DNA from 4 places in the Anaerobacillus sp. QJM3NY_32 genome. Region 1 is predicted to be linked to each of the others. Evidence: riboswitches for the same ligand, from Rfam matches in the RefSeq annotation. Region 1 holds a riboswitch; each other region holds the start of a gene.
What was found. A riboswitch is a leader RNA that binds a small molecule or an ion and turns the genes downstream of it on or off. The one in region 1 is predicted to bind cyclic di-GMP.
Positions count from the first base shown of each region.

Region 1 (3,104 bases):
GCAGGCGATCTCCACCATGAACTTCCCCCGCTGTACCATCACTAAGATGACTTTCGCGATAATGAATGTTGATTTGAGAAAGCCTTCTAAAGGCTGCTTTTCGAGCAATTGAAAAGGAACGAAGCGCAAATGGAGCCACGTTCGGTATAACGATTTTGCGCAGTAATCTGCTCGTCATGTGATCGCCTATAATAGAAGTAAATGCTCGATCTGTTGTATCGATTAGCGTTCTCGCAAAGCCAATGCGCTCCTTTTCAAACGTATCAAGAATAGCTTCATCCGCTTTCTGAAGCAGCACTGCGGCTAGCTTCCACGCTAAGTTCACCGCGTCCCCGATACCGGTGTTCATGCCCTGTCCGCCAGCCGGGCTATGAATGTGCCCAGCATCTCCGGCAATAAAGGCACGTCCTTTTCTAAAATGACTGCTAACGCGATGATGAACTTTGTACGTTTGGAACCAGTTCACATGCTGAATCGTTATGCCTGTTCTCTGCTCGATCAGCGACTGGAAATCCTTGAACGCAACTGAGCTTTGATCGGTTAAATGGCGAGGAACTATTCCAATAATCCGCTCCATTCCCGTGCTTCTAACTGGCATGAACAGGTAAAAGGTGTCAGAATCTAAATACACATTTAAACTACTTTCAGATAACTGGCCAGTGTTCGCTTTAACATCCGCCACAAAAAAACGTTCCTCATACGTTCCACCTGGAAAATCAAAAGCAAGTTCTCTTCGAACGGTACTGTGTGCCCCATCACACCCGCATATATATGAAAACTCACTCCGCTCTTCCTTATTATCTTTTTTAATAACAGCTTGAACATGGTCCCCTTCATCCATAAATGAAACCAACTCTGTCTTCCATTCTACCTCAACGCCTTCGTCGGCTAATTTGTTAATTAGCAGCTGCTCGTGATCATCTTGCGGATAGCTTAGGGCAAATGGGAAAGGACTTAATCCTTTTCCAAGATCGTGAAAATTGATGTTGGCTTTTGCTTTCATTCCTTCTCGAAATTGGATAGACTTCACTTTAATCCCCCGGTGGATGACTTCTTCTGCGAAGCCCATTTGGTTATAAAATTCTAGGGTTCTAGCGTGTACAATTAGCGCACGCGATGCTTCTCCGGGTCCCTCATTTTTCTCGATGATCCGAAATGAAACTCCATATTTCGCTAGGTGGAGTGCTAATACAAGACCCGTAGGACCTGAGCCAACAATTAGTACGTCAGAATTCATTTCCCAACCTCCTTTCATTGGCATTCCAAATAAAAAAACTGAAAAATCAAAGAAAACAGTTAACAAATTCACCTTTTTATGGTATTTATTATATAAGTATATCCTTATGTCAAGATACCTCAGTAAGAGAACCACAAAAAAAGAGAATGCGATGAACTATCATTCTAGCCTGGGCACTTGAGTGATAGGGAGCAAGTAGTGCAACCGGCTCCTTAAAAAGGAGAATGAACATGGAAAAGTGTACATTGTACGGGCACGCTAATTTATTTTCATCACACACACTGCGAATGATGGAACTCCTAAGACGTCACGACCCTCATAGCTTTCTCCATTCAGTACAAACTACGAGCTACTTTATTGATTTCTGTTTGCATTACAATTTCCGATCACTGTTGAAACGGCGCTTTCTTGAGTCTGTTTTGCTACATGACATCGGTAAACTACTTGTCCCAACAGAAATTCTTCAAAAAAAGAGCCCACTAACCCTTTATGAGAAAGAGTATGTCGAGCGGCATCCAGAGTTTGGAATAGAGCTACTTAATGATTTTCCAGAGATTGATATTGAGCCGTCTCTTATACTAAATCATCATGAGAATAGCGATGGTACTGGCTATCCTTATCAATTACAATATGAACAAATTCCTCGATCTGTTTCGATTCTTCGAGTCATCGATAGCTTCATTGCGATGACGTCTGATCGAGCTTATCGTCCAAAACGTTCTGACCAATCAGCCATTCATGAAATTAACGTTCATCGGAATAACTTCTATGAGCCATCCACTACCTCCTTGTTTATCTCTTATTTGGAAAAACGGCTAAAAGGGAAAAAGGTTCTGCTTCATTATTTTGATTATGCCAAACGTCAAAATTAAGCAGCGCTATTCAATAACCGTTTAAACAAAACCAAATACAACAGGGAGGGCGAATAGATTGCGACTCTTATCAACTAAGGATTTACTAATTGCATTTTGTGATGCGTATACTCTTCAATTAGATGAAGCTTTTATTGAAATGTTAACGAGCGAAATCATCCGAAGAGGCATCAATCCTCCCCAAACACGTACGGAGTGTTACGAACAAATCGCCAATTTCACTTGATGAGACAGCCTCTCATGACGCTACATTAAAAAAATGCTTATCTGGTCACAACTGGCCAATAAGCTTTTTTTGATAAATTTAATTGATTTCATCTCCCTTCACAAATAAATTCACTGTTAATACGCTTACATATGTTTGCATTTTTTAGGAAGTGGTAGATTTAAAGTGAGATAAAAAAGTTAAGTATTATTGAAAGGAATGATCTTTGTTGAAGGAATCAATCCCAGAACTAACATTGAATGATGGTCTTACACTACCCGCTATCGGTTTCGGTACTTACTTGCTAAATGGAAATGAAGGGGCAACCGCTATTAATAGTGCGATTGACGTTGGCTATCGCCTCATCGATACAGCTTACAATTACGAAAACGAAGGAACCGTAGGCGAAGCCATTCGTCGAAGTACAGTTCCTAGAAATGAACTGCGCGTCACTTCTAAATTACCAGGTCGCTATCAAGAATATAAGAAAGCTGTTACAGCCATTCAAGAGTCGTTATATAGAGCCAACCTGGATTATTATGATTTGTACCTCATTCACTGGCCGAACCCTAAACAAGGTCTTTATCCAGAAGCTTGGCAAGCATTAATTGACGCTAAGAAATGGGGACTCATTCGCTCGATTGGCGTATGTAATTTCCTTCCGGAGCATCTAGAACAATTGGAAAAGGAAACCGGCGTAAAGCCAAGCATCAATCAAATCGAACTACACCCCTTCTTCAACCAGGAAGATCAGAGAAGATTTCATCAACAAAACAACATCAAAACACAA
Region 1 covers NZ_CM149684.1:1,090,595-1,093,698, reverse strand. Annotated here, with positions in the region: gene AC0VYH_RS05910 (FAD-dependent monooxygenase) at 1-1,237, opposite strand, end outside; cyclic di-GMP riboswitch class II at 1,373-1,456, shown strand; gene AC0VYH_RS05905 (HD-GYP domain-containing protein) at 1,468-2,109, shown strand; gene sda (sporulation histidine kinase inhibitor Sda) at 2,168-2,335, shown strand; gene AC0VYH_RS05895 (aldo/keto reductase) at 2,544-3,104, shown strand, end outside.

Region 2 (3,104 bases), 1.4 Mb from region 1:
AAAGAACAAAACGTTCTTTATTAATGTCGTTTATTGCTGAATTATATAAGGGGGATGGGGAATGAAAACGTATACTGACGAAAAATTGGATCAGGAATGGGTGACCCTTATTTCAATTGCAAGAAGAATGGGATTATCTAAGGAGGAAGTGAAGGATTTTCTAATCAATTCCTCAAAAAAATAAGGAGGAATGATGGTGATCAAATTAGGGGAAGGGACTTTTGTCTCTTATATTTTAGGGAAGAGGATTAAAATCATTGCGGTTGATAAACAGATCGCCAAACTCTACATCAATGACGAATATAAAGGGAAGTGCGATTTATCTTTTATTCTAGAGAAAATCCACGGACTTGAAAATAAAGAACAAGACATCAAAGGAATAATCCGAGATGAACAGAAAATGTACGATGAACTTAGGGAGATTATACAAAACCAAAATATATCGTCTCATTATGAATAAAGGGAAAACGTAGGAGCAGTTTTTTGTTATTTATTTAGCATGGATTAACGCTCTTGATGGATTTATCACATATTGTGGAGTTCAAAATGGATGGATCGGAGAAGTGAATCCATTAATGCGAATGCTATTTCAAATGGATCCACTTGTTATCCTAATGTATAAATAGGTTTGTCTCTTTTTTTGATCGCCTTACTTTTAAAATTTCATCACTTTAAATCCGGTTTAATACGGATTTTATTAATCGTGGCTTCAACATTATATTCTTTCATATTGTGTATCCACGGCTATTAGGTATATATCCTGTTAACTAAATAGATAAGAGCCTACTGGAAGATGTCGGCTCTTAAAAAAACAATTTATTGATCAGATCCCTGTTTGGCACGCCACTTATTAAACTCCAGAAACTCCCTGAACTGGTCCTTACTTATACCAGACTCCATTGCTTCTTTAACGATCTTTTTCCATTCCGAGTCTAACTCACTCTGATGAATAGGATCATCTCCCTGAAGTAGTACCTCTACCGAAACATCAAGAACATTAGATATTTTATCTAGGAATTGGATAGAGGGATTTGATTGTATATTTCGTTCAATTGAACTCAGATATGACTTGGCCACATTCGCACGTTCCGCTAATTCTGAAAGAGATAACCCTTTGCGTAAACGATACTTCTTTACTTCTTCACCTATCACGTGTATCCCTCCGATGCTTCGACAAAATTCTTTGATTGTATGTAATTATACCAGTATGTTATTGTTCCGTAAATAGAACGAAAGCGACGTCCGTTCCGCCGCTTTCGTTCAGGTTACATTCCCTCATTTTTGAGAAACGCTTTGATTTCAGAAATTTTGATGCCCAATTCCTTCGCTTCTTTCATTAATTTAATCCATTCCTCGTCCAGATTTTCTTCCGTATGTACGCCCATGTAACTCCTCCTTAAACTCTTTCCAGGTAGTTCAGCCATCATAGAAGCCTTCTATCAACAAGCTTCCTTAGATCTGTTTACTTTGCGCCCACTTTTTTTCAAAAATGGTTGCCCTTTTCTGGAGGATACTTTGTACGATCCATCATATATTTATGAAAATCCTACTATTATAATAGGCCATTAAACCTACGAAATGTGTTGTAATTTGTAAAAAATATCAAAAATATATGACTTTTTTTGTAAATAAATAGCTTTTTTTAAATTTGGTGTTAGGAAAATACATACATCCACTTGAGATGGTCAAAATAGGACTATTACAACGATGGAGGTTTTTCTATGAAAAAGTGGATGTTGTTACTGATGACGATGTTTCTTTCCCTGAGTATTGCGGCTTGTTCGAATGCAAATGAAGAAGAAGGACCGGTAGAAGATCCCGAAATGCAAGAAGATACACCAGAAGATGAAGAGAATGTTAACGAAGACGATGGAACGATTGATCAGGAAGACGATGATACAATGAATAAGGATGGTTCAGAAGAAGGCGATAAAGATGAAGATGGTAACATGGATGAAGGGGACATGGACGACACTGAAAAGCAACCGAATGATGAAACTGAAAACCAGCAATAGGGACCTTAACGGGTCTCTTTTTTTAATTCTCTTATAATGATGTTTCAAATTATATATAATGGTATTATATATAATTTGAAACATCATTTATAAACATTTTTTACTCGTTACAATGTAAAAGCTTTTAATACTATTTGAAAAGGGTTGGGAAAAATGGAAGAACGAAAACCAAGTAAACAATCGTTAGTCTCCTTAAAGGATAAAGTTAAAAAAAATTTAAGAGATGATATTATTTTAAACAATCTAAAGCCTGGAGATCGAATAGTGGAAACAGAAGTAGCAAAGAAGTTTGGAATAAGCCAGGTTCCTGTTCGAGAGGCCTTAAGAGGATTAGAAGAAGAAGGGCTTATTCGCACGGTTAAGTATAAAGGAGCTTTCGTTACTGAAATTGATAAGGTGGAAATGTACCATATATTTTCAATGAGAGCAGAAATTGAAACGAATGCATTAGAAATTATTTTACCTAATTTGAGAAAAAAAGATATAGGAGAACTTTATGACATTGTGGATCGAATGAAGTTCGGTAAGCCGGAATATTTATTGCAATCTGATTTAGATATGGAGTTTCACCGAACCATTATTCAATGGTCCAAAATAGAAGTCTACACTAGAATATGGAATATGCTAACTGGACATATCAGGAGGTATATTACAGCGCTCAATCCTAAAGTTCAAATCCGTCCTGATGAAGTATATAAATATCATTTAGATCTGGTGAAATTAATGGAAAAAGGTGATGTAGAAGAAGTTCAGGAAGCTTTCAGAGAACATATTATGAAAATGGTTAAATAAGAAGTCAGAAGAAATCATATAAAAAATCACTAATATAATAGTGGGATTATATATATAAATTATGTTTTTATATATAATCCCTAGACATGCCATTAATTATTATATATAATCACTATATATTATATATAATGATTAATGGCTTTTATTATTGCATAAGTAAAGGGTATAACAATGATTAAATTTTCTACACTTTGTAAGCGCTAACAGGTTTGCGCAATAAGGGTTAATCTACATAGTGAAAGGTTTTTGAAATTTGGTAGCTACAGTAATTGACCATTGCTGTTTTATACAATTCTA
Region 2 covers NZ_CM149684.1:4,040,708-4,043,811, reverse strand. Annotated here, with positions in the region: gene AC0VYH_RS20670 (anti-repressor SinI family protein) at 62-184, shown strand; gene AC0VYH_RS20665 (hypothetical protein) at 197-460, shown strand; gene AC0VYH_RS20660 (DUF5658 family protein) at 489-626, shown strand; gene AC0VYH_RS20655 (helix-turn-helix domain-containing protein) at 817-1,152, opposite strand; gene AC0VYH_RS20650 (anti-repressor SinI family protein) at 1,266-1,385, opposite strand; cyclic di-GMP riboswitch class I at 1,408-1,508, opposite strand; gene AC0VYH_RS20645 (hypothetical protein) at 1,722-2,015, shown strand; gene AC0VYH_RS20640 (GntR family transcriptional regulator) at 2,169-2,807, shown strand.
Region 2: it holds a riboswitch for cyclic di-GMP, as region 1 does, so the genes downstream of both, AC0VYH_RS20650 (anti-repressor SinI family protein) here and AC0VYH_RS05905 (HD-GYP domain-containing protein) in region 1, are expected to answer to the same signal.

Region 3 (3,104 bases), 1.0 Mb from region 1:
GGTTTTTATCAAGAATTTCGAGTACACTATCAAGTAATGATGGATTATTAATTGGAGTTGATCTAAAGAAATCACCATCTCTTCTGCATCGTGCTTATAATGATAGCAAGGGAGTAACTGCAAAGTTTAATTTAAACATGCTTCGTCATTTGAATCTTTCGTTAGGGGCGAATTTCTCCCTAGATCAGTTTGAGCATTACGCCTATTATAATGCTAATCTGGGAAGGGTTGAGATGCATCTTGTCAGTATGCTAGAGCAAATGGTGACCGTTGGTGATCAACATATCCATTTTGAGAACCATGAAACGATTCATACGGAGAATTCCTATAAATATAGTCTAGAGGAATTTAAACTGTTAGCAGAGAATTCAGGTTTCACATCAATGAAAACATGGACTGATCAAGAACAGCTTTTCAGTTTGCACTATCTTAGTGTGAAATAACGTAAGCTTTCTTACAGACATTCAATGATTATTTCGATATAATTGTTAATGAAGATATAGGTGAAGGAGAGATAATCATGAAGAAGATTGAAACAGCTGATTCTTATCAGTCATTCATTAACAATAATGACGTATCCATTCTAAAATATGAAGCTAACTGGTGCCCGGATTGCAAGCGCCTTGACTTTTTTATTGATGATATAATGAATGCTCATCATGAAAAACAATGGGCTCAAATCGATATTGAACAATTCCCTGAAATTACAGAGGAAAATGATGTTATGGGTATCCCGAGCCTTCTTGTCTATAAAGACGGCAAAAAGATTGGTCACTTGCATAGTGCGAATACCAAAAATCCAGATCAGGTGAAAGAATATTTAAGTCAATTCTAAACAAAAGAGAAGGTTGCGAAGGCAACCTTCTTTTATTTTGTTAGAACATATTCAATGGAGCCGTCGATTAATGAATGAACAAATGCAACTGTATATCCAATGCTAAGGTAAGTAGAAAGTGTCTCACTACAATGGGGATGTAATGGTTCTGTTGGGGCATGAAGACTTTTATACATGGTTTTTACGGTACTAGAGGTGGGTTCACAACGAAGTAGTACAACATGTTTGCCGCTCCAGGCGGTACTAATATGATTTCTCTGCATATCACTCTTCCTTTGTGAAAAATATATTCAGGGAATACAGTTAGGATATGAGTGAAATCCTAGGATGTTAGAAATAGAAATGAAAATTTAAAAATATTTTGAATTTTCATCAGATAACTGGTATATTAGTAGCATATAACGTCAAACTTCTCGATAATCGCATTTATTCACTAAAAAGCTGTGTGTTTTGTAAGTTTAAGGTCGGAATGTGTCATTTCTGAATTCTCCAGACAAGGGCAAACCATCCTAAAGGGTGGGACGCAAAGACACAGGTCTAATGTTGGTTCTCCAACGATGACGGCTGGTCCTCCTGGAAAACCCAAGAAGGAGGAGAAAAGAATGACCATGGCGAAACCTAAGCCTAAGAAGGTACTTGATCAAGAATGGGTTATTCTCATGAGGGCTGCCAGGGAACTTGGATTGAAGAAAGAAGAGGTACAGGCATTCTTAAGACAAGACAAAAACCGACATCTATGAATATACATAAATGAATGACGACCTTTAAGGTCGTTTTTTTGTGATAAGCTTTGATGAAAGCAAATACGGTGTGAAATGAATAATCCTTGACTTTAGGGCAATATTTTTTGTATCATATGTCATATCAATTGCATACATAAACCATACTAACTATGAAGGATAAATAGTAGTCAGAATAACCTTGACTTTAGCGATTCGGGGACGGTGGAAGCCCGAACGAGGTCTGATGAAACGGCAGTCTGGAGTTACGTTTCTCAAAGTGGATGCCTTATTTGCATCAACTAGGGTGGAACCGCGGGTGCATAAGCTCTCGTCCCTGGACATTTTTTGTCCATGGATTGGGAGCTTTTTATATTGATTGAGAAAAAAGGAGAGAATGACATGACAATTTCAATGGATCAGATCGTTTCAGTATCAAAGCACAGAGGATTTATTTTCCCTGGTTCTGATATTTACGGTGGACTAGCAAATACGTGGGATTATGGACCACTTGGTGTAGAACTTAAGAAAAATATTAAAGATGCATGGTGGAAGAAGTTTGTTCAAGAATCACCTTATAACAGTGGTCTAGATGCCGCCATTCTAATGAATCCAAAAACGTGGGAAGCTTCAGGTCATTTAGGTAATTTCAATGATCCTTTAATTGATTGCAAAAGCTGTAAAACACGTCATCGTGCAGATAAATTAATTGAGGACGCTCTTTCTACTGATGAAGAGGACATGATTGCAGACGGCCTTTCATTTGAAGAAATGGAGCGTTTGATGAAAGAAAATCATATTACTTGCCCTGAGTGTGGCAGTGAAGATTTCACAGAAATTCGTCAATTTGATCTTATGTTTAAAACCCATCAAGGTGTAACTAAATCGAGCACGAGTGAAATTTACCTTCGCCCAGAAACGGCGCAGGGAATCTTTGTAAACTTTAAAAATGTTCAACGCTCTATGCGTAAGAAAGTGCCTTTTGGTATTGCGCAAGTTGGAAAAAGCTTCCGAAATGAAATTACACCAGGTAACTTTACATTCCGTACTCGTGAATTTGAACAAATGGAGCTTGAATTCTTCTGTAAGCCAGGTAACGAATTAGAGTGGCATGAGTATTGGAAAGAGTACTGCAAAAACTGGCTTCTAAATCTTGGTGTAAAAGAAGATAGCATCCGACTGCGTGAGCATGCAGAAGATGAGCTGTCGCATTATAGTAATGCAACAACTGATATCGAGTACAAGTTCCCATTTGGCTGGGGCGAACTTTGGGGTGTTGCTTCACGAACAGATTACGACTTAAAGCAGCATATGGAACATTCCAATGAAGATTTCACTTATCACGATCAACAAACAGGGGAGAAGTATGTGCCTTATTGCATTGAGCCTTCACTTGGTGCTGACCGCGTCACTCTTGCTTTCTTGATTGAAGCATATGAGGAACAGGAGCTTGAAGATGGCACAACTAGAAGTGTGATGCACTTCCATCCAGCGATCGCTCCGTTTAAAGCTGCTGTATTCCCTCTATCTAAGAAGCTTTCTGAAGAAGC
Region 3 covers NZ_CM149684.1:2,111,982-2,115,085, forward strand. Annotated here, with positions in the region: gene egtD (L-histidine N(alpha)-methyltransferase) at 1-443, shown strand, start outside; gene AC0VYH_RS11275 (thioredoxin family protein) at 521-835, shown strand; gene AC0VYH_RS11280 (hypothetical protein) at 868-1,098, opposite strand; cyclic di-GMP riboswitch class I at 1,324-1,412, shown strand; gene AC0VYH_RS11285 (anti-repressor SinI family protein) at 1,438-1,575, shown strand; gene AC0VYH_RS11290 (glycine--tRNA ligase) at 1,957-3,104, shown strand, end outside.
Region 3: it holds a riboswitch for cyclic di-GMP, as region 1 does, so the genes downstream of both, AC0VYH_RS11285 (anti-repressor SinI family protein) here and AC0VYH_RS05905 (HD-GYP domain-containing protein) in region 1, are expected to answer to the same signal.

Region 4 (3,104 bases), 690 kb from region 1:
TAGGACCAGCGACTTAGACAGATTAAGCTATATGACAACCCTCGTCAGATCATGTTCTATCATAACCGCGATAATCATGGTAAAGTGAAAGCAGACATCACGGAAAGGAGTTCGGGAATGGTTATTACGATAACAGTCATCGTCGTTGTCATTATGACGATTTTCATTGCCGCTGCTTTTGGAATGGCTGTATCAAAAGGATACAGTGTCAAACATACTGTCGATCCGTTGCCTGAGGAGCAGCATAACGAAACGACAGAGAAAGAGGTTACTGATGAACGGACAGAACAGAAGTAATATAGAACCAGGGAAAACTGTAGATATCGTCTTGAAACAAGATCAGCGTTCAGGGAAAACGACAAGAGGTGTTGTAAAAGATATCCTGACTAAATCCCCCACCCATCCGCATGGTATCAAAGTACGTCTAGAAGATGGACAGGTTGGTCGCGTCAAATCGATTTTATCGTAAGCTGAATTCATAAAAATAACCCCCGGCTGATTTTCAGTCCGGGGGTTCATCTTTATTATTGTTTTAACGCCATCCAACTATCAAGGTAATGTATGGAAAAACCTTGTACTGAAGAGGAATGCTCATATGCAGTCTTTACTTTGAGAAGTTCCTTTATCATGACTGCTTCTCCCTCTTCAAAGAATGAAATGTAGGAAGCTTCTGACGTTTGCCCTGTCTCTACACCAACGGAGATTTTCTTGCCATATTTTTCAGCTAAAGCTATCTCATTGCTAATAAGAGCAACAATTCCATTTGCACCATCAGCACGATCACGGTAAGCCATTAATGTAGTCACATCCGCCGTTTGAATAATCCACTCAGCTAAATTGCCCGATCCATACCGATTGTTGTAAGATTGTTCGTCAAACCAAAAAGGAGTGTCGACACCAAACGATAATCCAAGACTCATCGCACGAGTTTTTCCATCTGATAAACGGTCTTGATAGAAAGCAATCGTTTTTTGATAACTATTCGTCCAGCCAGAATGAAGATAAGGTTCTATATCAAGATGAACACCACTAAACTTTTGATTCTCTGTCGCATTAGCTTGATAGGAATCCAACCAGTTAAATAAGTTCGCCTGATATGTAGCACCATTTCTTGTAGCCCAATTTGGTGCCCCATCTAGAGCATGTACACGAATACCTTTGGATGTCGCATTTCCAATAAATGATTCATAAGAAGATGCCATTACTGAACGATTTATTTGCAAGTAAGCATCGGTTACTTGTTTCTCCTCCATAAACTGAAGGAACTCATTTGATTTCGTTTCAATGTCCCTTGTGTTCCAAATCCATGTAGCAAGAGAAGTGTCCATTTCTATCGCCTCAGCTTTCCCCTCAGGCAAAACCATTATCTGCACAAAAAAGCCCAGTATAAAAAAGAGAATTCCAACAGCAACCGATACATTCTTCACATGTACGCTCTCCTTTTTTTCAACCCAGAGCTCAAAAAGGAGCCTGGCGGTTTGGCAACCATTCGCATTCATGCGGGCAGGCCCATAACTTTGCGTCCCTGCTTTTCAACAGGTTTGCCTTTTTCAGTTTTATATTCCAACTACTTTTATTATCGGCAATAAATAATAAAGAGTTTAGCTTTTTTTGTAGATTGTGTGAAGTAAATGCTCAATGGTGCTAATACTTGAATGTACTAACAATCGCTCATTTCATGGTATGAAATAACAAAGGTAACCTTTAAACAAACGTTTGATTAAACTGGTAGCAATTGTGAAGGAGTATCAATATAAAAGAGTTTTAATTCATGCAATGCTCTTGTACATCCTACATATAGTAATTTCGCATCTGTTGCATGTGGACTATAATTATCTTCGTTAGCATTTGCCAATATAACTCCATCGAATTCTAATCCTTTAGTAAGATAGATTGGCACAATTGATAGTCCCCCTTCATAAGATCGATCATCCGCAGTAATGAGATGCAACTTCTCATCATACCTACTAAGATTGTCATACAAATCATGACATTCCTCTTCGCTCCTACCAACAATCGCTACTGTATTCATACCTCTCTCTTTCATTTCTTTAGCTGATTTTAACAAGCTACTAACATGCCTCTTCTTATCTATTTTGCTTATTTCGACTTTCTTTCCACTTCGAAAAACAGGCACAGCCGGTTGAACCGGTATATCCGCATGAGCTATCACTTCATTCGCAAATTCAATAATTTCTAAAGTCGATCGATAACTTTGTTCAAGTTCCATATAAAGGTCTTTACCGTTGAAAAGCACTCTAAATTCTTCCCAGCTATGAATGCCCTTATATGAATGAATGCCCTGTGCCAAATCCCCTAATATTGTAAAAGATTGACTTCGATTCACTTCTTTCAGAAGCGCCAGTTGAAAAGGTGAAAAGTCCTGAGCTTCGTCAATTACAATATGCTGAAACCTATGTTCTTTATCAATACCGTTCAATTGAAATTGAATGTAAAGGAGAGGGGCAAGGTCATCCGGCGATAATTTCTTCTTTTTTATTCGCTTTGCCGTTTCCAGCACAAGTTCTTCACTTATAACATCTGCTCTTTCTGACTGTGTTATGTAGCTAGGAACATTCGATTGAAAAAGTGATTGATAGAACGAAAGAGCAGTTTGCTTCGGCCATGTTTTAAAATAATTCTTCAGCTGATCGTTTGCTAGTTTGCGATATTCTTTCTTTAAATGGGCTCCCTCTACCGATTTGATCTCACCTTTTATCCAAATTTTAAAACGATTCATCATCATTTCGCGTTTACGGCCAACAGGATATGCAGAAAGGTCTTTTAACCATTGTTCGATCTTCGTTTCTGAAAGCTCTCTTCCTTCAAATGGGTGAAAGGAGCCAACCGGACCGACTGAGTTGCTATAACGATGTATAGCTTGATCAATCCATTTTTTAAATGTCAGTGATCCTTTTACTCTTCCTTCTGCAATTGAAAAATCGAATCGACTCTTCCCAAACCACTTTCTGAGGTCGTGTCCAGATGAATCAATCGTCATCTTTTCTTCAATCGTTTTTATTGTCCAATCTGTGAAGGTTGATTGTTGAATTCCCCCTACACCTAGCTCCGGAAGGACTCCTGAAATATAATCAAGAAACATC
Region 4 covers NZ_CM149684.1:404,104-407,207, reverse strand. Annotated here, with positions in the region: gene ytzI (YtzI protein) at 118-297, shown strand; gene AC0VYH_RS02160 (YwbE family protein) at 275-469, shown strand; gene AC0VYH_RS02155 (amidase) at 525-1,427, opposite strand; cyclic di-GMP riboswitch class I at 1,470-1,556, opposite strand; gene AC0VYH_RS02150 (HelD family protein) at 1,721-3,104, opposite strand, start outside.
Region 4: it holds a riboswitch for cyclic di-GMP, as region 1 does, so the genes downstream of both, AC0VYH_RS02155 (amidase) here and AC0VYH_RS05905 (HD-GYP domain-containing protein) in region 1, are expected to answer to the same signal.